DNA from 3 places in the Kitasatospora sp. NPDC127116 genome. Region 1 is predicted to be linked to each of the others. Evidence: riboswitches for the same ligand, from Rfam matches in the RefSeq annotation. Region 1 holds a riboswitch; each other region holds the start of a gene.
The links. A riboswitch is a leader RNA that binds a small molecule or an ion and turns the genes downstream of it on or off. The one in region 1 is predicted to bind S-adenosylmethionine.
Positions count from the first base shown of each region.

Region 2: it holds a riboswitch for S-adenosylmethionine, as region 1 does, so the genes downstream of both, ACFVHV_RS33630 (IclR family transcriptional regulator) here and ACFVHV_RS23845 (aminotransferase class V-fold PLP-dependent enzyme) in region 1, are expected to answer to the same signal.
Region 3: it holds a riboswitch for S-adenosylmethionine, as region 1 does, so the genes downstream of both, thrC (threonine synthase) here and ACFVHV_RS23845 (aminotransferase class V-fold PLP-dependent enzyme) in region 1, are expected to answer to the same signal.

Region 1 is NZ_JBHXTL010000062.1:28,047-34,803, reverse strand. Features, by position in the region: gene ACFVHV_RS23860 (hypothetical protein) at 1-206, opposite strand, end outside; gene ACFVHV_RS23855 (rhomboid family intramembrane serine protease) at 409-1,236, shown strand; gene ACFVHV_RS23850 (Lrp/AsnC family transcriptional regulator) at 1,233-1,514, shown strand; gene ACFVHV_RS23845 (aminotransferase class V-fold PLP-dependent enzyme) at 1,518-2,903, opposite strand; SAM riboswitch class IV at 2,955-3,073, opposite strand; gene trpD (anthranilate phosphoribosyltransferase) at 3,182-4,258, opposite strand; gene ACFVHV_RS23835 (hypothetical protein) at 4,378-4,803, opposite strand; gene ACFVHV_RS23830 (heme-copper oxidase subunit III) at 5,200-5,820, shown strand; gene ACFVHV_RS23825 (c-type cytochrome) at 6,008-6,757, shown strand, end outside.
Region 2 is NZ_JBHXTL010000115.1:14,893-21,649, forward strand. Features, by position in the region: gene ACFVHV_RS33615 (helix-turn-helix domain-containing protein) at 1-691, opposite strand, end outside; gene ACFVHV_RS33620 (NADP-dependent oxidoreductase) at 864-1,814, shown strand; gene ACFVHV_RS33625 (threonine/serine exporter family protein) at 1,909-3,162, shown strand; gene ACFVHV_RS33630 (IclR family transcriptional regulator) at 3,205-3,918, opposite strand; SAM riboswitch class I at 4,119-4,261, opposite strand; gene ACFVHV_RS33635 (hypothetical protein) at 4,361-5,434, opposite strand; gene ACFVHV_RS33640 (BTAD domain-containing putative transcriptional regulator) at 5,695-6,757, shown strand, end outside.
Region 3 is NZ_JBHXTL010000009.1:67,604-74,360, forward strand. Features, by position in the region: gene groL (chaperonin GroEL) at 1-1,213, opposite strand, end outside; gene ACFVHV_RS05975 (cold-shock protein) at 1,535-1,738, opposite strand; gene ACFVHV_RS05980 (ubiquitin-like small modifier protein 1) at 2,276-2,554, opposite strand; gene thrC (threonine synthase) at 2,590-3,897, opposite strand; SAM riboswitch class I at 3,914-4,050, opposite strand; gene ACFVHV_RS05990 (glucosyl-3-phosphoglycerate synthase) at 4,162-5,199, shown strand; gene ACFVHV_RS05995 (trehalose-6-phosphate synthase) at 5,238-6,704, shown strand; gene otsB (trehalose-phosphatase) at 6,691-6,757, opposite strand, start outside.

The DNA of each region.
Region 1 (6,757 bases):
ACCTGGTCCACCGCGTTGCACCAGCGGCAGCGCACCGACTCGATGGTCTCGCTCAGCACCTCGGTCTCCTCGACCTTGGACTCGCCGGCCAGGTCGAAGTGCAGGAACTCGGTCACCCGCGCGGTGCGGGTCACGTCGAAGCGGGTGAGGTTGCCGCACAGGGTGCAGCGCCAGCGCGTCTCGGCGGTCAGGGCGGGGACGGTCATCGGGGGGTCCTCTCGGGTGGTCCCTTCGTGGGCCAGGCGCTCCCCCCGGAGCCCCGGCATCGGCGGCGGGAGGCGGGAATGCCCGCCCCAAGCCTATTGCCTGGGGCAACCATCGCGGCCACCGGTCGCCCGAACACCCGCACTGGTCCACCTGCCGTAAACCGCCGTGTCACCTGCGGCGCCCGGAGGGATGCTTGGCCGCATGGCGCTCGCGGTCCCCGACGACACCGCCGCCCGGGGCGGCCGCCCGGCCGCGACCGTCCCGGCGGTCAGCTACGCCCTGATCGCACTCAACACCCTGGTCTTCCTGCTCGGCCCGGCCGCCGGGCTCAACCCGCTGTACGGCACCGGCCTGGCCCGGGTCTGCGCGGAGCAGCGGTACGAGCAGCGCTGGGGCGCCGTCCCGGCCGAGGTGCTGGCCGGGCGGCCGCTGACCGCCGCGCAGCTGGCCGAGGCCCCCGACCCGGTCCCCGGCTGCCCGGCCGCCCCGACCCCGGGCAAGCACCCGGCCCTGTCCGTCCTCACCGGGCTCTTCCTGCACGCCGGCTGGCTCCACCTGCTGGGGAACCTGCTCTTCCTCCAGGTCTTCGGCCCCACCGTCGAACGGCGGCTGGGCCGGGCCCGGTACGCCGTCTTCTACCTGGCCGCCGGCAGCCTGACCACGTACGGCTTCGCGCTCGCCGAGGCGCACTCGCCGAACTCCACCCGGGTGCTCATCGGGGCCTCCGGGGCGATCGCCGCCGCGCTCGGCGCCTATCTGCGCCTCCACCCCCGGGCCCGGGTCACCACCCTCGTCCCGCTGCTGCTCTTCCTGCCGCTGCGGTTCCCCGCCTGGCTGGTGCTCGGCCTCTGGTTCGCCCTGCAGTGGTGGTCGGTGCACTCGGCCGGGCCCGGGGTGGCGTACCTGGTCCACGTGATCGGCTTCTCGGCCGGGTTCCTCTACGCCTGCACCGTGGTTCGCCACCCCCCGCGACGACCCGGCCGACGCCCGATACGCTGGCGGCACCCCACAAAGGAGCCCGAACTGTGATCACCGCCATCGTCCTGATCAAGACCAGTGTCGACCGCATCCCGGAGATCGCCGAATCCATCGCCGCCATCGACGGCGTCAGCGAGGTCTACTCGGTGACCGGGGGCTACAACCTGGTGGCGATGGTGCGGGTGCGCCGGCACGACGACCTGGCCGAGGTCATCCCGGGCCGGCTCAACAAGGTCCCGGGCGTGGCCCACACCGAGACCCAGATCGCCTTCCGCACCTACTCCCAGCACGACCTGGAAGCCGCCTTCGCCCTCGGCCTGGACGAGTAGCGCTCAGCCCTCGCGCCGCCCCCGGTCGATCTGCACGGTCGCGACGCAGCGCCCGCCCTCGTTGCGGTAGTTCCAGGCCGCCCCGTCCGTGACCAGCTCCCGGACGGCGGTCAGGAAGCGGTCGACGTGCTCGTCCGGCGTCCCGGCGCCGAAGCTCACCCGGATCGCGTTCAGGCTGCGCTCGCCCGGCAGCGAGGGCTCCGGCGCGCCACACTCGGACGGGGCGACGTCCTCGTCCCCGAGCAGCGTGCGCACCAGCGGGTGGGCACAGAACAGGCCGTCGCGCACCCCGATGCCGTACTCGGCGGACAGCGCGGCCGAGAAGTGCGAGCTGTTCCAGCCCCGGACGACGAAGGACAGCACGCCGACCCGGGCGGAGTCGGAGCCGAACAGGTTCAGCACCTTGACCTGCGGGATCCGCTCCAGCCCGGCCGTCAGCCGGGCGATCAGCTGCTGCTCGCGGGCCTCCAGCGCATCGAAGCCGGCCTCGGTCAGGGCCCGGCAGGCCGAGGCGATCGCGTAGGCGCCGATGACGTTCGGCGAGCCGGCCTCGTGCCGGGCCGGGCCGGTGTGCCACTGCACGGCCACCGAGCCGTCGCTCTCCCGGGCCACCGTCCGGGTCGCCCCGCCGCCGGCCAGGTACGGCTCGGCCGCGTCCAGCCAGTCCGCCCGGCCGGCCAGCACCCCGGCGCCGAACGGCGCGTAGATCTTGTGGCCGGAGAAGGCGATCCAGTCGACGTCCAGCTCGCGGACCGAGACCCGGTGGTGCGGCGCCAGCTGGGCGGCGTCCAGCACCACCCGGGCGCCGTGCCGGTGCGCGGTCCGGGTCAGCTCGGCGACCGGCCACAGTTCGCCGGTCACGTTGGAGGCGCCGGTGACGCAGAGCAGCTTGGGGCCCTCGGGCGCCCCGGCGAGGGCGGCGTCCAGGGCGGCCACCGCCTCGGCCCGGGAGCGCGGCGCCCGCAGGTAGGTGACGCCCAGTCCGGCGTGCGCCCAGGGCAGCAGCGAGGCGTGGTGCTCGGTCTCGAAGGCGAACACCCGGGTGCCGGCCGGAAGGGCCGCGGCCAGCAGGTTGAGCGAGTCGGTGGTGGCCCGGGTGAAGACCACCTGGTCGCCCTCGCGCAGGTCGAGGAACTCGCCGACGGTGCGGCGGCTCTGCTCGAACAGGTCGGTGGACAGCTGGGAGAGGTACCCGGCCCCGCGGTGGACGCTGCCGTAGTACGGCGCGTAGGCGGCGACGTCGTCCCACACCCGCTGGAGCGCCGGGGAGCTGGCCGCGTAGTCCAGCGCCGCGTAGCCGACCTTCTCACCGTTGGCGAGCGGGACCTGGACGTCGGCGCCGAGGACGGCGAGCGGGGCGCAGGTCTCGGTGGTGGCGAGAGGGGACATGAGGATGCACTCCTTCAGGGGTGAGGGACCCCGGGAGTGCTAGTCGTCGGGCGTCCGCGCTTGTCGCACGGACGGCTTGCCGTGACGACCCGGTCCTCACCCAGGGCACCCCGCCACGGACGGAGGGTTGCCGGACAGCCAGCTGGGGCTTCGCACTGTCACTCATGACCTGGCCAAGACTCTAGGCCGCGTCCATCGGGTGGTCAAACGGGCATCCAGCATCCGGACAGCGCGGGAGCCCGTGCCGGCGTTCCGGCACGGGCTCCCCAACTACCGCCTCAGATCCGGCTGGTGGCCTCCGACCAGCGTCGCAGCAGGTCCTGCGCGGCACCGGAGTCGATCGCCTCCGCGGCCCGCTCCATGCCGGCCGCCAGCTGCTCGGCGAGCGGCGCCTCGCCGAGGTCCAGCGCGACCAGCGCCGCCGCCGTGTTCAGCAGGACGGCGTCCCGCACCGGCCCGTGCTCCCCCGCCAGCAGCCGCCGTGCGACCTCGGCGTTGTACGAGGCGTCCGCCCCGCGCAGCGCCTCGATGCCGACCAGCTCGATGCCGACGTCCCGCGGGTCGAAGGTGGTCTCGGTGACCACCCCGTCGCGCACCAGCCAGACCTGCGAGGTGGTGGTGATGGTCAGCTCGTCCAGCCCGTCGTCGCCGCGGAAGACCAGCGCCGTCGCGCCCCGTTCGGCCAGCACCCCGGCGATCAGCCCGGCCAGCCGGGTGTCGAAGCAGCCGATGGCGTGCGCGGTGACCCTGGCCGGGTTGGTGAGCGGGCCGAGGATGTTGAAGGAGGTCGGCACCCCGAGGTCGCGCCGCGCGGTGGCGGCGTGCCGCATCGAGGGGTGGAACTTGGCCGCGAAGCAGAAGGTGAGACCAACCTCCTCGGCCACCTCGGCGACCCGCTGCGCGGAGAGGTCCAGCGCCACCCCGAGCTTCTCCAGCACGTCCGAGGAGCCGCTGGCGGAGGAGGCCGACCGGTTGCCGTGCTTGACCACCTTGGCGCCGGCGGCCGCCGCGACGATCGCCGACATGGTGGAGATGTTGACGGTCTTCGCCCGGTCCCCGCCGGTGCCGACGATGTCCACCGCCGGTCCGGGGATCTCCAGCGGCTCGGCGTGCTCGTACATCGCGTCGACCAGGCCGGCGATCTCCTCGACCGACTCGCCCTTGGCCCGCAGAGCGATCATGAACCCGGCCACCTGCACGGGGGACGCCTCGCCGCTCATGATCCGGTCCATCGCCCACGCGGTGGACGCGCGGTCGAGGTCCTCCCCCTGCAACAGCGCGGCCAGGAGGTCCGGCCAGGTGCGGATCACCTGCGCGGGGTCGCTACCGCCGTTCGCAGGGTTCACGTTCACCATGGCTGACTCCAGCTGTTTGTCGGTTCCCCGCTCCGGGGGGACGTCCGTACGGATGGAGCCAGCCTATCGAGCGAAGGGGCCGCTTCTACCCCTCTCTTTTCCAGTTGCCGGGGGGGAATTCAGCGGACGACCGGAGTCCGCTTCGCCAGCCGCGCCCGCAGCAGGGTGGCGACCGCCCCGGCCAGCGCCACCGGCTCCACCGGGCGGGAGATGGCGGCGTCCGCCCGGCTCCAGGCGGCGAGCCAGGAGTCCTGCGGCCGGCCGATCAGCACCAGCACCGGCGGGCAGCCGTAGATCTCGTCCTTGAGCTGGCGCCCGAGCCCCAGCCCCCCGGCCGGAACGGCCTCGCCGTCCAGCACGCAGAGGTCCACGCCCCCCTTCTCCAGTGCCTTGAGCACCGCGGGGGTGGTCGCGCACTCCAGGTAGGACAGTTCCGGAAGATCCTCGGCGGGCCGACGGCCGAGCGCCGTCAGCACCTGCTCGCGGGTGTTGCGGTCGTCGCTGTAGACGAGGACGGTGAGCGTCTCATCGGTCGTGTACGCCATGGACCCTGCTCCCTCAAGTGTGATCCGGACCACGTTCGCCTGATCCGGATGCTACTCCCGATCACCCTCCGCCGAGTCCCCCTCGCGCACGATCCGTCCCGAGCCGCCGCGCCCCGGGCTCACCCGCCCGGAGGACGGCCCGTCACCCGATCCCGTCCAGTCCACCCGTACGGCCGACCCCGGGCCCGTCCCCCTACCTCCCACGGCTGCTCCGACCGTGCAGCGACGCGCCGGGCAACGGGGTCGCAGGCCCCTCCGAGGAACCATCAGAAAAGGGACACGCCGCTGCTCAACCCCCGTCCGGGCACCCCGGCACCCCCCAAGGGGGCATACCGCACGCACCGGACACTCCGAGGGACACCCCCCGACGTGAAGACGGAATAAGGGACCGACATAATGTCCGTCGTGGCGACAGCAACAGCAGTAGAAACCGGGCACGCGCACGGATCGGTCAACCGGCCGAACATGGTCAGCGTCGGAACGATCGTCTGGCTCAGTTCCGAGTTGATGTTCTTCGCGGCCCTCTTCGCGATGTACTTCACGCTCCGCTCCGTCAAGGGGCCGGAGTTCTGGACCGAGAAGGCCCACGCCCTCAACGTGCCCTTCTCCTCGGTCAACACCACGATCCTGGTGCTCTCCTCGCTCACCTGCCAGCTCGGCGTGTTCGCTGCCGAGCGCGGTGACGTGAAGAAGCTCCGGGCGTGGTTCATCCTCACGTTCGCCATGGGCGCGGTCTTCATCGGCGGCCAGGTCTTCGAGTACACCGAGCTGGTCAAGAAGGACGGCCTGTCGCTGTCCTCCGACCCGTACGGCACGGTGTTCTACCTGACCACCGGCTTCCACGGGCTGCACGTGACGGGTGGTCTGATCGCCTTCCTGCTGGTCCTGGGACGGACGTACGCAGCCAAGCGCTTCACGCACGAGCAGGCCACCGCGGCGATCGTCGTGTCGTACTACTGGCACTTCGTCGACGTCGTGTGGATCGGCCTGTTCGCGACCATCTACCTGATCAAGTAACCAGCTGATCAGGTCGCTGGCCACCGGCTGCGGCCCCCGCCCTCACCGGCGACGGGCCGCTTCTGCCGGTGCCGACGCTCCCACCGACCGACCGCGCGCGCAGCCCTAGACAGGCAGCCTCGTGCCGGCCAGACCGGCCGCCGGGTGCACCCACCAGTCGACCAGATCCTGACACCGGGGTTATTCCGTGAAAAAGCTCTCCGCACGACGGCGCCACCCATTGGCGGCGCTGGTCGTCCTACTTCTCGCCCTGGCGGCAACCGGGGGGCTGTACGCCGCGTTCGCGCCCGCCGACAAGGCGCAGGCCGACGTCGCCGCGCAGTCGCTCGCGATCGATGAGGGCAAGAAGCTCTTCGCCGTCGGTTGCTCCTCCTGCCACGGCATGAACGGCCAGGGCAGCAGTGACGGTCCGAGCCTGGTCGGCGTCGGCTCCGCCGCTGTCGACTTCCAGGTCGGCACCGGCCGCATGCCCGCCCAGCAGCCCGGCGCCCAGGTCCCGCGCAAGAAGAACATCTACTCGCAGGCCGAGATCGACCAGCTCGCCGCCTACGTCGCCTCGCTCGGTCCCGGCCCGGTGACCCCGACGGAGGAGCAGTTCACCTCGACCAACCCCGAGGACATCTCCAAGGGTGGCGAGCTGTTCCGCACCAACTGCGCCCAGTGCCACAACTTCGCCGGCCAGGGTGGTGCCCTGACCAAGGGCAAGTACGCCCCGTCGCTCGAGGGCGTGGACGCCAAGCACATCTACGAGGCCATGCAGACCGGCCCGCAGAACATGCCGTCGTTCCCGGACACCACCATGCCCGAGGAGCAGAAGAAGCAGATCGTGGCCTTCGTCCGCCACACCACCAACGATGAGCCCAACCCCGGCGGTCTCACCCTGGGCAGCCTCGGTCCGGTGACCGAGGGTCTGTTCGGCTGGATCTTCGGCCTCGGC
Region 2 (6,757 bases), on a different contig from region 1:
GCGCGTGCGCGGCCAGCTCCCGCAGGGCGAGCGGGCGGTCGAGGCGTTCCAGGGCCCAGGCCTGGGTCGCGGCGGTGCCGTTGGCGCCCTCCGGCGGCACCGGTTGTTCGATGTACTGGGCCTGGCCGCCCTCGCGCCAGGGCGGCACCACGCAGTGCCGGGCGACCTGGTTGGCGACGGCGCTGCCGTGGTCGGAGCGCACCACGTGCAGGCACACGTCGAGGCCGGAGGCGGCGCCCGCCGAGGTGAGGATGTCGCCGTCGTCGACGAACAGCACGTCGGCGTCCAGGGCGACGCGGGGGAACATCCGGCGGAAGGCCGGCGCCAGCGCCCAGTGGGTGGTGGCGGGGCGTCCGTCGAGCAGGCCGGCGGCGGCCAGGGCGAACGCGCCGGTGCAGATGGAGACGATGCGGGTGCCGGGGCGGATCCGGGCGAGGGCCGCGCGCTCGGCCTCCGGCAGGTCGGCGGTGACGCGGTGCAGGGCGTAGGGCGGGATGACGACCGTGTCGGCGCTCTCCAGCGCCTCGGGCCCGTGCCCGACGGTGATCGTGAAGTCGGCGTCGGTGGCGACCGTCCGGTCGTCGGTCGCGGCGCACGTCACCACCTCGTACGCTCCCGGCACGCCGGGGAAGACCCGGTTGGGGATGCCCAGTTCGAAGGGGTACACGCCGTCGAGGGCGAGGACGACCACGCGGTGCGGCGGCCGGTCGCCGGGGGCGCCGGGGAGACCGCGGGCGCCGCGGAGACCAGGGGCTCCGGAGCCGCGGTGGCTGCGGGGTGCGATCGCAGACATGGCACGATCCTATCGGTCTTTGGCCATCTTGCCATTTCGCAGGTCAGGGCCCCGGTCGCAGGCTTGGTCCATGACCACGAACACGATGCGAGCCGTCACCCAGACCACCCTCGGCGCCCCGGACGTCCTCCACGAGGCCGAGGTCGAACGGCCCACGCCCGGCGTCGGCCAGATCCTCGTCGCCGTCCACGCCGCCGGGGTCAACCCCACCGACTGGAAGCACCGCGAGCGCGGCATCTTCCTCGGGCAGCCCCCGTTCACCCTCGGCTGGGACGTCTCCGGGACCGTCGAGGCGGTGGGCCTCGGCGTCTCGCTCTTCGCCCCGGGCGACGAGGTCTTCGGCATGCTGCCCTACCCGTACGGCGCCGGCTCGCACGCCGAGTACGTCACCGGCCCCGCCCGGGCCTTCGCGCCCAAGCCCGCCGCACTGACCCACGTCGAGGCGGGCGCGCTCCCGCTGGTGGCGCTCACCGCCTGGCAGGCCCTCGTCGACACCGCCGGGGTCCGGCCCGGGCAGCGGGTCCTGGTGCACGCGGCGGCCGGCGGCGTGGGGCACGTCGCCGTGCAGATCGCCAAGGCGCGCGGCGCGTACGTCATCGGCACCGCGTCCGCCGCCAAGCACGACTTCGTCCGGGGCCTGGGCGCGGACGAGGTGATCGACTACCGCACCGCCGACTTCACGCAGGAGGCCCGGGACGTCGACGTGGTCCTCGACCCGCTCGGCGGGGAGGACCGGCTGCGTTCCCTGGAGACGCTGCGGCCGGGCGGCGTCCTGGTGTCGATCCTGCCCCACGACCTCGACGGGCTGGCCGAGCGTGCCGCCGAGTTGGGCGTGACGGCGAAGACCCTGCTGGTCGAGCACGACCGGGCCGGGATGGCCGCGATCGCCACCCTCGCCGAGTCCGGACAGCTGCGCGTGCACGTCTCCGGCACCTACCCGCTCGCCGAGGCCGCCGAGGCCCACGCCGAGGGCGAGAAGGGCCGGGTCACGGGGAAGCTGGTGCTCACCGTCCGCCCGTGACAGCGCCCGGCGGTGTCACGGGCGGACGGTGAGCAGAACCGATCAGACCGGGGCAGAGTCGGACCGATTCGGGCGGGATGGGACGATACCTGCCATGCCAAGCAAGTCTCCCCCGGTCCGGGGCATCGACGCCCCGCCCGACCCGCTCCGCCGTCTGCTGCTCGAACTGGGCGAAGCCCTGCTGGGCGGCGGCCTGCCCGTCCATGACGTCGAAGAGGAACTCCACTGGCTGGGGCGGGCGCTGGGGGCGCCGGACGTACGGGTCGCCGCCCTGACCAACGGGCTCTTCGTCGCGCTGGGGCCGGACGACGCCACCCGGTTCCAGCCGGTCGGCACCGCGCTGCGGTTCGAGCAGACGGCCGACGTCCTCCACCTGGTGCACCGGCTGCGGGCGGACGAGCTCGACGGGTCCCGGGCGCTCGCCGAGCTGGACGGGATCCGGCGGGCGCCGGCCCGCCGGCCCGCGTGGGTGTCGGACCTCGGGGCGCTGCCGGTCGGGGTGGGGGTCTGTCTCTTCCTGCAGCCGGTGGCGGCGAACGTGCTGGCGGCCGGGCTCGGCTCGCTGATCGTCGTGGGGCTGACCGTGCTCGCCCGGCGGCTGCCGTACCTGCGGCCGCTGCTGCCCGTCACCGCCGGTTTCCTGGTCGCGCTGCTGGTCCTCTCGCTCGCCCGGGCCGGGCTGCTGGAGGGCCCGCTGCGGACCATCGTGGCCACGCTGGCGATCCTGCTGCCGGGCGGACTGCTCGTCACCGGGCTGTCGGAGATCGCCGCGGGTGCGTCCAGCGCGGGTACGGCCCGGCTGGTGTCCGGTGCGGTGCAGCTGGCGCTGTTCCTCGCCGGGGTGGCCGCGGCCGCGACGGCGGCCGGCGTGCCGGCCGCCGCGCTGGCCGACGTACAGGTCGCCAGGCCGAGCTGGTGGGTGATCGCGCTGGGGCTGGCGCTCGCGGTGGCGGGTGTGGTGGTCAGCGTGAACACCCCGCCCTCGGCCGTCCCGTGGATCGTCGTGGTGATCGCGGTCAGCGTCACGGTCCAGGTGGTGGTGGGGTCGGCGCACGGCGCGGCGGTCGGCGGCCTGGCCGGCGCGGTCACCGCCGCGGCCGCGGCCACCCTGGTGCACTGGCTGCCGGGCGGTCCGCTCTGGCAGGTGCTCTACCTCCCGGCGTTCTGGATCGTGGTACCGGGCTCCTTCGGCCTGCTGCACACCGCGCAGATCGAGGTCGGGAACGGCGCGCAGTCGGTGCTGACGGCCGTGTCGGCGGTCTTCGGGGTGTCGATCGGCACCCTGATCGGCTCGGTGATCAGCCGGATCCCGCGTCCCTCCCGCGCCGTGCTGCTGCCCCGGGCCTGAGCCCGGGGCAGGCGGGGCCCCCGACGCGGGCGGAGCCCCCGCTCAGGGGTGGCGCAGGGCCTCGGTGAGCCGGTGGGCGGCCTCGACGACGGCCTGGGAGAGGTGGGCGCCGGGGTGCCGGGTGAGGCGTTCGATCGGGCCGGAGACCGTGACGGCGGCGACCACCCGGTTGGACTGGCCGCGGACCGGCGCGGAAACGGAGGCGACCCCGAGTTCGCGCTCGCCGACCGACTGGGCCCAGCCCCGGCGCCGCACCCCGCTCAGCGCGGTGGCGGTGAAGCGGGCGCCCTGCAGTCCGCGGTGGAGCCGTTCGGGCTCCTCCCAGGCGAGCAGGATCTGGGCGGCGGCGCCGACCTTCATGGGGAGGGTGACGCCCACCGGAACGGTGTCGCGCAGGCCGGTGAGGCGCTCGGCCGCGGCCACGCAGATCCGCACCTCGCCCTGCCGGCGGTAGAGCTGGGCGCTCTCGCCGGTGATGTCGCGCAGCTGGGTGAGGACCGAGCCGGCCGCGGCCAGCAGCCGGTCCTCCCCGGCCGCCGTCGCGAGCTCGCCGAGCCGCGGGCCGAGCATGAACCGGCCCTGGGTGTCCCGGCTGACCAGGCGGTGGTGTTCGAGTGCGACGGCCAGCCGGTGGGCGGTGGGCCGCGCCATGCCGGTGGCGGCGACCAGGCCGCCCAGCGTGACGGGGCCGGCCTCCAGGGTGCCGAGGATCGAGGTGACCTTGTCGAGCACGCCGACGCCGCTCGTGTTCTCCATGTGGGGGTACTCCAGTCTCGGGGCCCGGAGCAGCGGACGGTCGCTGCTCACGGCGGCTCCTGGCGGGGAGCCGGGGGGTGTGGTCAGCGAGGACGGGCCGGGGGAAACGGCCGAATGCCTGCGCCGGGCACGAGACGGGTACGCGAAAGCGCCGGGGCGGGAAGCGCCCGGGCGAAGGACAGCACAGAGAGCACCGTGTCTCCTCATCTTTCCCGCGCCACAGTGGCGACAGGCCGGAGTTGGCACTGCCCCCGGACGGCACGGCGCGTACTTCGGACGCCGGGTCGAACGGGGAGTTGCCGGGGCTTCGTAGGGCCGGTCCCTCCACCCCTCTGGATGATTCGCCAGGAACGATACAAGACTTCCCGGGCCGCTCGGCAAGCCCCCCCACCTCCGACCCCCACCTCCGGCCCCCACCCCCGGCCGCCGCCCGCGGGCCCGCTCAGCGGTGGCGCGGCTCCGACAGGCCGGTGCACGGGGCCCGGTCCGGGCCGCCGGGGGCGGTGGCGTCCCAGGCATTCAGGGCGTCGAGGGCGGCGGCGCGTTCGGAGGCCGTCGGCCGGGTGCCCTCAGGGCCGAGCAGGTAGTCGGCGACCGGGGTGAGCAGCAGGGTCGCGTCGCCGGCCGGGAGCAGCAGGGCCTCGTCCCACCGGTGCCGGATGACGGTGCGGCGCAGCAGGGTGCCGTGGCGCGGCCGGAGCGGGCGGTGGCGGCCGCGGCGGCGGCGCCGTTCGGGGGCGACCTCGGTCTCCAGGACGGTGCGCACGTCCCGCAGGGAGCCGAGCGGCACGTGTTCGGCGGCGAGGTCGAGGAGGGCGGCGGCCTCCGGGGCGAGCCGGTAGGCGGCGACCACCGCGGCGGTCTCGACGGGGTCGAAGGGCTGCCCGGCGAGCTGGGCCACGTCGATCACGTCGCCCGCGAGGAAGGCCCGCCCGAGCCCCTCCTCGGCGAGGGCGATCAGGCATTCCACGTGGTCGTCGGCGGCCAGGTAGGGGCGGACCGGGACGGTGGCGAGGTCGCCGGTGAGCGCGGCGGTGGCGACCCGTACCTGGTACCACGGGTCCAGCAGCGGGTCCTCGCCCGGCCAGCGCAGGGTGACGGCGGTGTGCCGGGGCCGCTCGCCGAACAGGGTGACCTCCACGGACTCCACCGGGTGATCGGTGACCAGCCGGTTGACGGCCTGCCAGAGCGTGGCCTCGGTGGGGCTGACGAGGCCGAGCTCGGCCAGCGGCCGGGGCAGGTCGGGCGGGTAGTAGCCGGCCAGCGGCAGGTCGCGGATCGGACGGACCCCGGTGGCGTCGGCGAGGTCGCGCGCGACGCCCGCGTAGCACTCGGCCCGGTCGCGGGCGCGCTGCAGCTCGGCGCGGGCGTGCCGGCCCATCCGGACGCCGTCCCGGGCGAGCGCGGCGAGCACCAGGTACGGGAGATGGCGCTCGCCCCGGGCGCGGTGGAGCAGGTCGACCGGTCCGGCGGCCGGGTCGACGTCGAGCAGCCGGTGGAGCAGGTCGGTGTTCATGGGGGTCCGCCTCCGAGAGCCGTGGTGGTCGGCCGGACGGCGGCCGGGCGACCGGGGACGTGGCGGGTCCGGCGGTCGGGGCCGGGCCGACTGCGGGCGCCACACCGTCGATTGTGGTCACGGCCGATCAACGCCGGATCACCACCGGGTCGATGATCCCTCGACATCCGCGGGGTGCCGTGGGTTGATAGGGGCTCATCGAATCGGGGGGCGGCACGTGCGCGGACGGGGGCGAGCACATGAGGCGGGCAGGTGCAGGGATGGATGATTTCCGGTTCTCGGTGCTGGGACTGATGAGAGCGCAGCGCGGCGCGACCGCGCTGAAGGTGGGCAGCCCCCAGCAGCAGGCGATGCTGGCGGTGCTGCTGCTGCGGCCGGGCCACGGCGCGAGCGCCACCGACCTGATCGACGCCCTGTGGGGCGAGGAGCCGCCGGGCACCGCGATGACGACGGTGCGCACGTACGCCTGGCGGTGGCGCAAGGTGCTGCACGGCGAGGAACCGGACGCTCCGACCGTACTGACCTCGGTCGGGGACGGCTACCGGCTGGTGCTGCCCAAGCACGCGGTGGACGCCGCGCAGGCGGAGGAGCTGGCGGCGCAGGCCGAGCGCACGGCGGCCGCCGGGCAGCCGCAGCAGGCCCGTGATCTGCTGAACCAGGCACTGGAGTTGTGGCAGGGCGAGCCGCTGGCCGGCATCCCCGGCCCGTTCGCGCAGCGCCAGCGCCAGCGGCTCCAGGAGCTGCGGCTGACCCTGCTGGAGGAGCGGATCGCCCTGGACCTGGCGCTCGGCCGCTACTCCCGGTGCATCCCGGAGCTGACCTCGCTGACCACCGAACACCCGCTGCACGAGCGGGCGTACGGGCTGCTGATGCGCGCGCTGTACCAGGCCGGGCGGCAGGCGGACGCGCTGGCGGTGTTCCGCGGCGCGCGTCAGCTGTTCCTGGCCGAGCTGGGCGTGGCGCCCGGAGCGGAGCTGGACCTGCTGCACCAGCGGATCCTGGAGGGCGACCCGGCGCTGGCCGCCCCGGCGCCGGTCCTGCGGCCGGTGTCCGCCCTGCCCGGGCCGGCCGCGCCCGTGCCCGGCCCGGCGGAGCGGACCGCGCCCGGGGCCGGATCGCCGGAGCCGGCCGGCGGACCCGCGGCGCCGGACGCACCCGCCGCCGCCCCGGCCGGGAACGGCGTGCCGGCCCCCAGACCGGCCCAGCTCCCGCCCGACGCGGCCGACTTCACCGGCCGTACGGTGCTGGTGGAGCGGCTGGGCGGGGCCCTCGGCGCGCCCGGCCAGCAGGCGCTGGCGATCGCGACCGTGGTCGGCATGGGCG
Region 3 (6,757 bases), on a different contig from region 1:
CGGCGGCCTTGGCGTTGCGGACGGCGTCCTCGATGCGGTGCTTGCGCTCCTTGAGCTCCACCTCGGTGGCCGCGCCGGCCTTGATGACGGCCACGCCGCCGGCCAGCTTGGCGAGGCGCTCCTGGAGCTTCTCGCGGTCGTAGTCCGAGTCGCTGTTCTCGATCTCGGCGCGGATCTGGTTGACGCGGCCCGCGACCTGCTCGCTGTCGCCGCCACCGTCGACGATGGTGGTCTCGTCCTTGGTGATGACCACCTTGCGGGCGGTGCCCAGCAGGTCGATGCCGGCGTTCTCCAGCTTGAGGCCGACCTCCTCGGAGATGACGGTGCCACCGGTGAGGATGGCGATGTCGCCGAGCATGGCCTTGCGGCGGTCACCGAAGCCCGGGGCCTTGACGGCGACGGACTTGAAGGTGCCACGGATCTTGTTCACGACCAGGGTCGACAGGGCCTCGCCCTCGACGTCCTCGGCGATGATGACCAGCGGCTTGCCGCTCTGCATGACCTTCTCCAGCAGCGGGAGCAGGTCCTTGACCGAGCCGATCTTGGAGTTGGCGATGAGGATGTACGGGTCCTCGAACGTCGCCTCCATGCGCTCCAGGTCGGTGGCGAAGTAGGCGGAGATGTAGCCCTTGTCGAAGCGCATGCCCTCGGTGAGCTCGAGCTCCAGACCGAAGGTGTTGCTCTCCTCGACGGTGATGACGCCTTCCTTGCCGACCTTGTCCATGGCCTCGGCGATGAGCTCGCCGATCTGGGTGTCGGCGGCCGAGATGGAGGCGGTGGAGGCGATCTGCTCCTTGGTCTCCACATCCTTGGCCTGGGCCAGCAGCTGGTCCGAGACGGCGGCGACGGCCTTCTCGATGCCGCGCTTCAGGGCCATCGGGTTGGCGCCGGCGGCGACGTTGCGCAGACCCTCGCGAACCAGGGCCTGGGCGAGCACGGTGGCGGTGGTGGTGCCGTCACCCGCGACGTCGTCCGTCTTCTTGGCGACCTCCTTGACGAGCTCCGCACCGATCTTCTCGTACGGGTCCTCGAGCTCGATCTCCTTGGCGATGGAGACACCGTCGTTGGTGATCGTGGGGGCGCCCCACTTCTTCTCCAGCACGACGTTGCGGCCCTTGGGGCCGAGCGTGACCTTCACCGCGTCGGCGAGCTGGTTCATGCCACGCTCAAGGCCGCGGCGAGCTTCCTCATCAAAGGCGATGATCTTGGCCATCAGAAGTGGTCCTCCGGGACACGGTCGACTGCTCGGACCAAGGGGTGCCCGCGACGGACGGCCCTGGTGCGCGGAGGTCCATTCCCTCCGCTCCCGGGGGCCTCACCGACCCGGTCCGCTGTCACTCTCACACTGTGAGTGCTAACGCCAATGATTAGCACTCCGGGTGGGCGAGTGCAAGCCCAATCGGCAATCCGCGAGCCGCCGCCGGGGCCGCCCGGGAACGCCGACGGGCCCGTGCGACACGAGTCGCACGGGCCCGTCGAGAAGCGAGAGGTCACCAGCCGCAGGGCCGCGCCGAGCTCCTGGGGTCGGAAGGGGTCAGACCGCGGCGCGGACCATGTCCGCCTGCGGGCCCTTCTGTCCCTGAGAGATCTCGAACTCGACCCGCTGGCCCTCCTCGAGGGTGCGGTAGCCGTCCATCTGGATCGCGCTGTAGTGGACGAAGACGTCCGCACCACCGTCGACCGCGATGAAGCCGTAGCCCTTCTCCGCGTTGAACCACTTGACGGTGCCCTGAGCCATTCCGAACTCCCCTAGTGCTGTGCTGGCCCTTCACGCGCCCGCAGGTCGCGGGCCCGGGTTGGTTGAAGGCCGGCCCGGGGAACCCCCCCTGGGCGCAGCCGTGCACGCCGCAACCCTCCGTGCAGGACGCCAGGCGGCTTCCGGCGAGCGGGTGATTGCGTCGACCGCCGCTGAATGTATCCGGATCGACGCCCTCTGCAACAGGGCCAGCCACCGGTAATTCCGCCTCGATGTCAAGGGACAGGACGGGCCGAATCGGAATAATCTCGGCATTTCACGCCGGACATAGCGGACGAATTACTCAAATGTCCGCGGGAATTCTGACATCCGCCTGACATGTTTCACGGGCCGGTCCCGCCGGCCGGACGCCCCCGGGCCGAGCACTGCGGGGGCCGAAAGGGAAACCCTGTTCCCAACCGAGCCACACTCTACTCCGACTCGACCGGGAAATATTCCGGCCGGAATGCCAGCGGTCGCCCGCGCATACGGGAAACGGAATTCCGTACGCGCGGGCGACCGCGGGTTGGTCGCGAAGGCTCAGCAGCCGCCGGCCACCGCCGGGATGATCGAGATGCCGGCGCCGTCCTCGATCTCGGTCGCCAGGCCCTCGGCGAAACGCACGTCGTCGTCGTTCACGTAGACGTTCACGAAGCGGCGCAGCTTGCCGGTGTCGTCCAGGATGCGGGCCGAGATGCCCGGGTGGTTCTTCTCCAGGTCGGCGACGACCTCGGCCAGGGTGGCACCCTCGGCGGTCACCACGGCGGCACCGTCGGTGTAGGTGCGGAGGATGGTGGGAATGCGGACGTTGGCGCTCATGACTCTCCTTGCGGGGGCGGGGCCGATCGGGTGGTTCAGGCGGACGCGAGGCCGGCGGCGCGGAACGAGTCCAGCGTCGGGCGGATGACGGCGGTCATCCCGGCGTCGGAGACGGCGTCCAGGGTCTTCAGGCCGTCGCCGGTGTTGATCGCGACGGTCTCCTTGGCCGGATCCAGCTGCCCGGTCTCGACCAGCTTCTTCAGCACGCCGACGGTCACCCCGCCCGCGGTCTCGGCGAAGATGCCCTCGGTCCGCGCCAGCAGCCGGATCGCCGCCACGACCTCGGCGTCCGTGACGTCCTCCACCGCGCCACCGGTGCGGCGGGCGATGTCCAGCACGTACGGGCCGTCGGCCGGGTTGCCGATCGCCAGCGACTTGGCGATGGTGTCCGGCTTGACCGGCTTGATCACGTCCCGGCCGGCCTTGAACGCGGCCGACACCGGCGAGCAGCCCTCGGCCTGGGCACCGAAGATCCGGTACGGCCGGTCCTCGACCAGGCCGAGCCTGATCAGCTCCTGGAGGCCCTTGTCGATCTTCGTCAGCTGCGAGCCCGAGGCGATCGGGATCACGATCTGCTCCGGCAGCCGCCAACCGAGCTGCTCGCAGATCTCGTACGCCAGCGTCTTGGAACCCTCGCCGTAGTACGGCCGCAGGTTCACGTTGACGAAGCCCCAGCCCTCGCCGGCCGAATCGCCGATCAGCTCCGAGCAGAAGCGGTTCACGTCGTCGTAGTTGCCCTCGATGCCGACCAGCTCGCCGCCGTACACCCCGGCCATGACGACCTTGCCCTGCTCCAGGTCGTGCGGGATGAACACGCAGGACCGGAACCCGGCCCGGGCCGCCGCCGCCCCCACCGCGCCGGCCAGGTTGCCGGTGGAGGAGCAGGACAGCGTGGTGTACCCGAACGCCCGGGCCGCCTCGATCGCGCAGGCGACCACCCGGTCCTTGAACGAGTGCGTCGGGTTCCCGGAGTCGTCCTTGACGTGCAGCTGGGCGGTGAAACCGAGCTCCCGGCCCAGGTTGTCCGCCTTCACCAGCGGGGTCCACCCCGGGTTCAGATTGGGCTTCGACGCCACGTCGGCCGGAACCGGCAGCAGCGGCGCGTACCGCCAGATGGACGCCGGACCGGCCTCGATCCGCTTGCGCAGCTCCTCGGCGCCCTCGCTGCCGAACTCGTAGGCGATCTCCAGCGGGCCGAAGCACTCCAGGCAGGCGAAGCTGGGGCCGAGCGGGAAGCGGGTGCCGCACTCGCGACAGGACAGCGCGGCGGCGGGGCCGAGGTCGACGGGCGGGGGTCCCCCCGGCCGAAGGCTGGGGGAGGGTGCGGCGGTGTCGATAGCCATGATGGCGAGGCCTCTCTCCTCATCTTCCCCGTGGCACGGTCGCGCCACAGGCCGGAATTGGCACCTGTCCCGCCGGGGCCTGTCGACAGACAGCCGCGCGGGAAGGTTGCCGGGACGTCAACGGGCCGTTCCCTCAGTCCCTCTGGATGAGCTTGTGAAATTGTGGTGATGCTCAACGGCGACCCCGGCGTGCAAAGGTCCGACCGCTGTACGAAGACTGTATCCGAAGGCGTCAATCCTGAACGGGTCCGTCCGCCACGCGAGATGACCCGTCCCACCGACCCCGCCGAGGAGACCTCCGTGCCCGCCGAACCGATTCCCGAGCTCCTCCCGCAGGCGGCGTCCTGGCTGCGCCGCCGCTCCTGGAGCGCGGCCGACCGGCCGGTCCGCACCCTCCTCGCCGCCAAGGAACGCACCGGCCGCACCGTCAGCGTGGTCCTCCCCGCCCTGGACGAGGAGGCCACCGTCGGCGACATCGTCCGCACCATCCGCCGCGAGCTGATGGAACGCCTCCCGCTCGTCGACGAACTCGTCGTCGTCGACTCGGGCTCCACCGACGCCACCGCCGCCGTCGCCGCCGAGGCCGGCGCCCGGGTCGAGCACCGCGACGCCGTCCTGCCCCGGCTGCCCGCCGTCCCCGGCAAGGGCGAGGTGCTCTGGCGCTCGCTGCTGGTCACCCGCGGCGACATCGTCTGCTTCGTCGACGCCGACCTGCGCGAATTCGACCCGTCCCTCGTCTCCGGCATCCTCGGCCCGCTGCTGACCGACGAGTCCATCCAGCTGGTCAAGGCCATGTACGACCGCCCGCTGGAATCCGAGGGCGCCGTCCTGCCCGCCGGCGGCGGCCGGGTCACCGAACTCGTCGCCCGGCCCCTGCTCAACCTCCACTGGCCGGAACTCGCCGGTTTCGTCCAGCCCCTCGGCGGCGAGTACGCGGCCCGCCGCTCACTGCTCGAACGGCTGCCCTTCCCCACCGGCTACGGCGTCGAACTCGGCCTGCTGGTCGACGCCCTGGAACTGGCCGGCCTGGACGCCCTGGCCCAGGTGGACGTCGGCGTCCGGCACCACCGCCACCAGGACGGCCAGGCCCTCGGCCGGATGGCCGCCACCATCTACCGGACCGCCCTGGAACGCCTCGACCGCACCCACCGCCTCAAGGCCTCCGCCGACCTCGTCCACCCCCAGCTCACCCAGTTCACCCGCGACCCGGAAACCCGCGCCTTCACCGCCCACACCCACCCGGTGACCGCCCTGGAACGCCCCCCGATGCACACCGTCCCCGAATACGCGACCCGTCATTGAGGGGTTTGCCGCCCCGAACCCCCGGCAACATCCCAACCATGGGCGATCTCACGACCAACCGTTCGAGCGCGACCGGCACCGCCCCCGTCCTGGTTGCCTCCAACCGGGGACCGGTGTCCTTCAGCACCGCCGACGACGGCACGCTGACCCTGCGCCGCGGCGGCGGCGGACTGGTCTCCGGCCTCTCCGCCATCGCGGACCCGAACGCCGTCTGGGTCTGCGCCGCCCTCAACGACGCCGACCGCAGAGCCGCCGCCGAGGCGCCGCGGGGCCGCCTCGACCTGGCCGGCCACGAGGTCGGCGGCCAGGCCGTACGGATGCTGGACATCGACCCGCAGACCTTCGCCCGCGCCTACAACGGCGTCGCCAACTCCACCCTGTGGTTCGTCCACCACCTGCTCTACGCGACCCCCACGGCACCCGCCTTCGACGCCGGCTTCCGCACCGAGTGGGCCGCCTACCGGGCGTACAACGAGGCCTTCGCCGAGGCCCTGGCCGCCGAGGCCGCCCCGAACGCCGCGGTCCTCGTCCAGGACTACCACCTCTCCCTGGTCCCGGCCCTGCTCCGGGCGGCCCGCCCCGACCTGCGGATCGGCCACTTCTCGCACACCCCCTGGGCCCCGCCCGAGTACTACCGGATGCTGCCCGACGACGTCGCCCGGGCCGTCCTCACCGGCATCCTGGGCGCCGACCGGGCCGGCTTCCTGACCGAACGCTGGGCCCGCGCCTTCGCCGCCTGCTGCGAGGACCTCCTGGACGCGACCGTCGACCACGACGCGCTCACCGTCACCCTCGACGGCCGCACCACGGGCCTCGGCGTCCACGCCCTCGGCGCCGACGCCGGCTTCCTGCGCGAACGCGCCCACCGCCCCGACGTCGACGAACGCCTCGCCGCCCTCCGCCGGACCGTCGGCGACCGCCGCACCATCGTCCGGGTCGACCGCACCGAGCTGAGCAAGAACATCGTCCGCGGCCTCCAGGCCTACCGGCACCTGCTCCGCACCCGCCCCGAGTGGCACGACCGGGTGGTGCACATCGCCTTCGCCTACCCCTCCCGCACCGACCTGGCCGAGTACCGCGACTACACGGCCACCGTCCAGCGCCTCGCCGACGAGATCAACGCCGAATTCGCCACCCCCGCCTGGCAGCCGCTGCTCCTCCACGTCGACGACGACTTCCCGCGCTCGCTCGCCGCCTACCGCCTGGCCGACGTCGCCCTGGTCAACCCCATCCGCGACGGCATGAACCTGGTCGCCAAGGAGGTCCCGGTGGTCTCCGACAACGGCTGCGCCCTCGTCCTCTCCCGCGAGGCCGGCGCCCACGCCGAACTCAAGGACGACGCCCTCACCGTCAACCCCTACGACGTCATCGCCACCGCCGACGCCCTCCACGCCGCTCTCACCATGGACCCGAAGGAGCGCGCCGACCGCACCGGCCGCCTGGCCGCGGCGGCCACCGCGCTCCCCCCGCAGCAGTGGTTCCTGGACCAGCTCAACGCCCTGTGAGCGCCTCCCCGAGAGCCCCCAGCAGCTCCACCACCCCCTCCGGCCCGGCGACC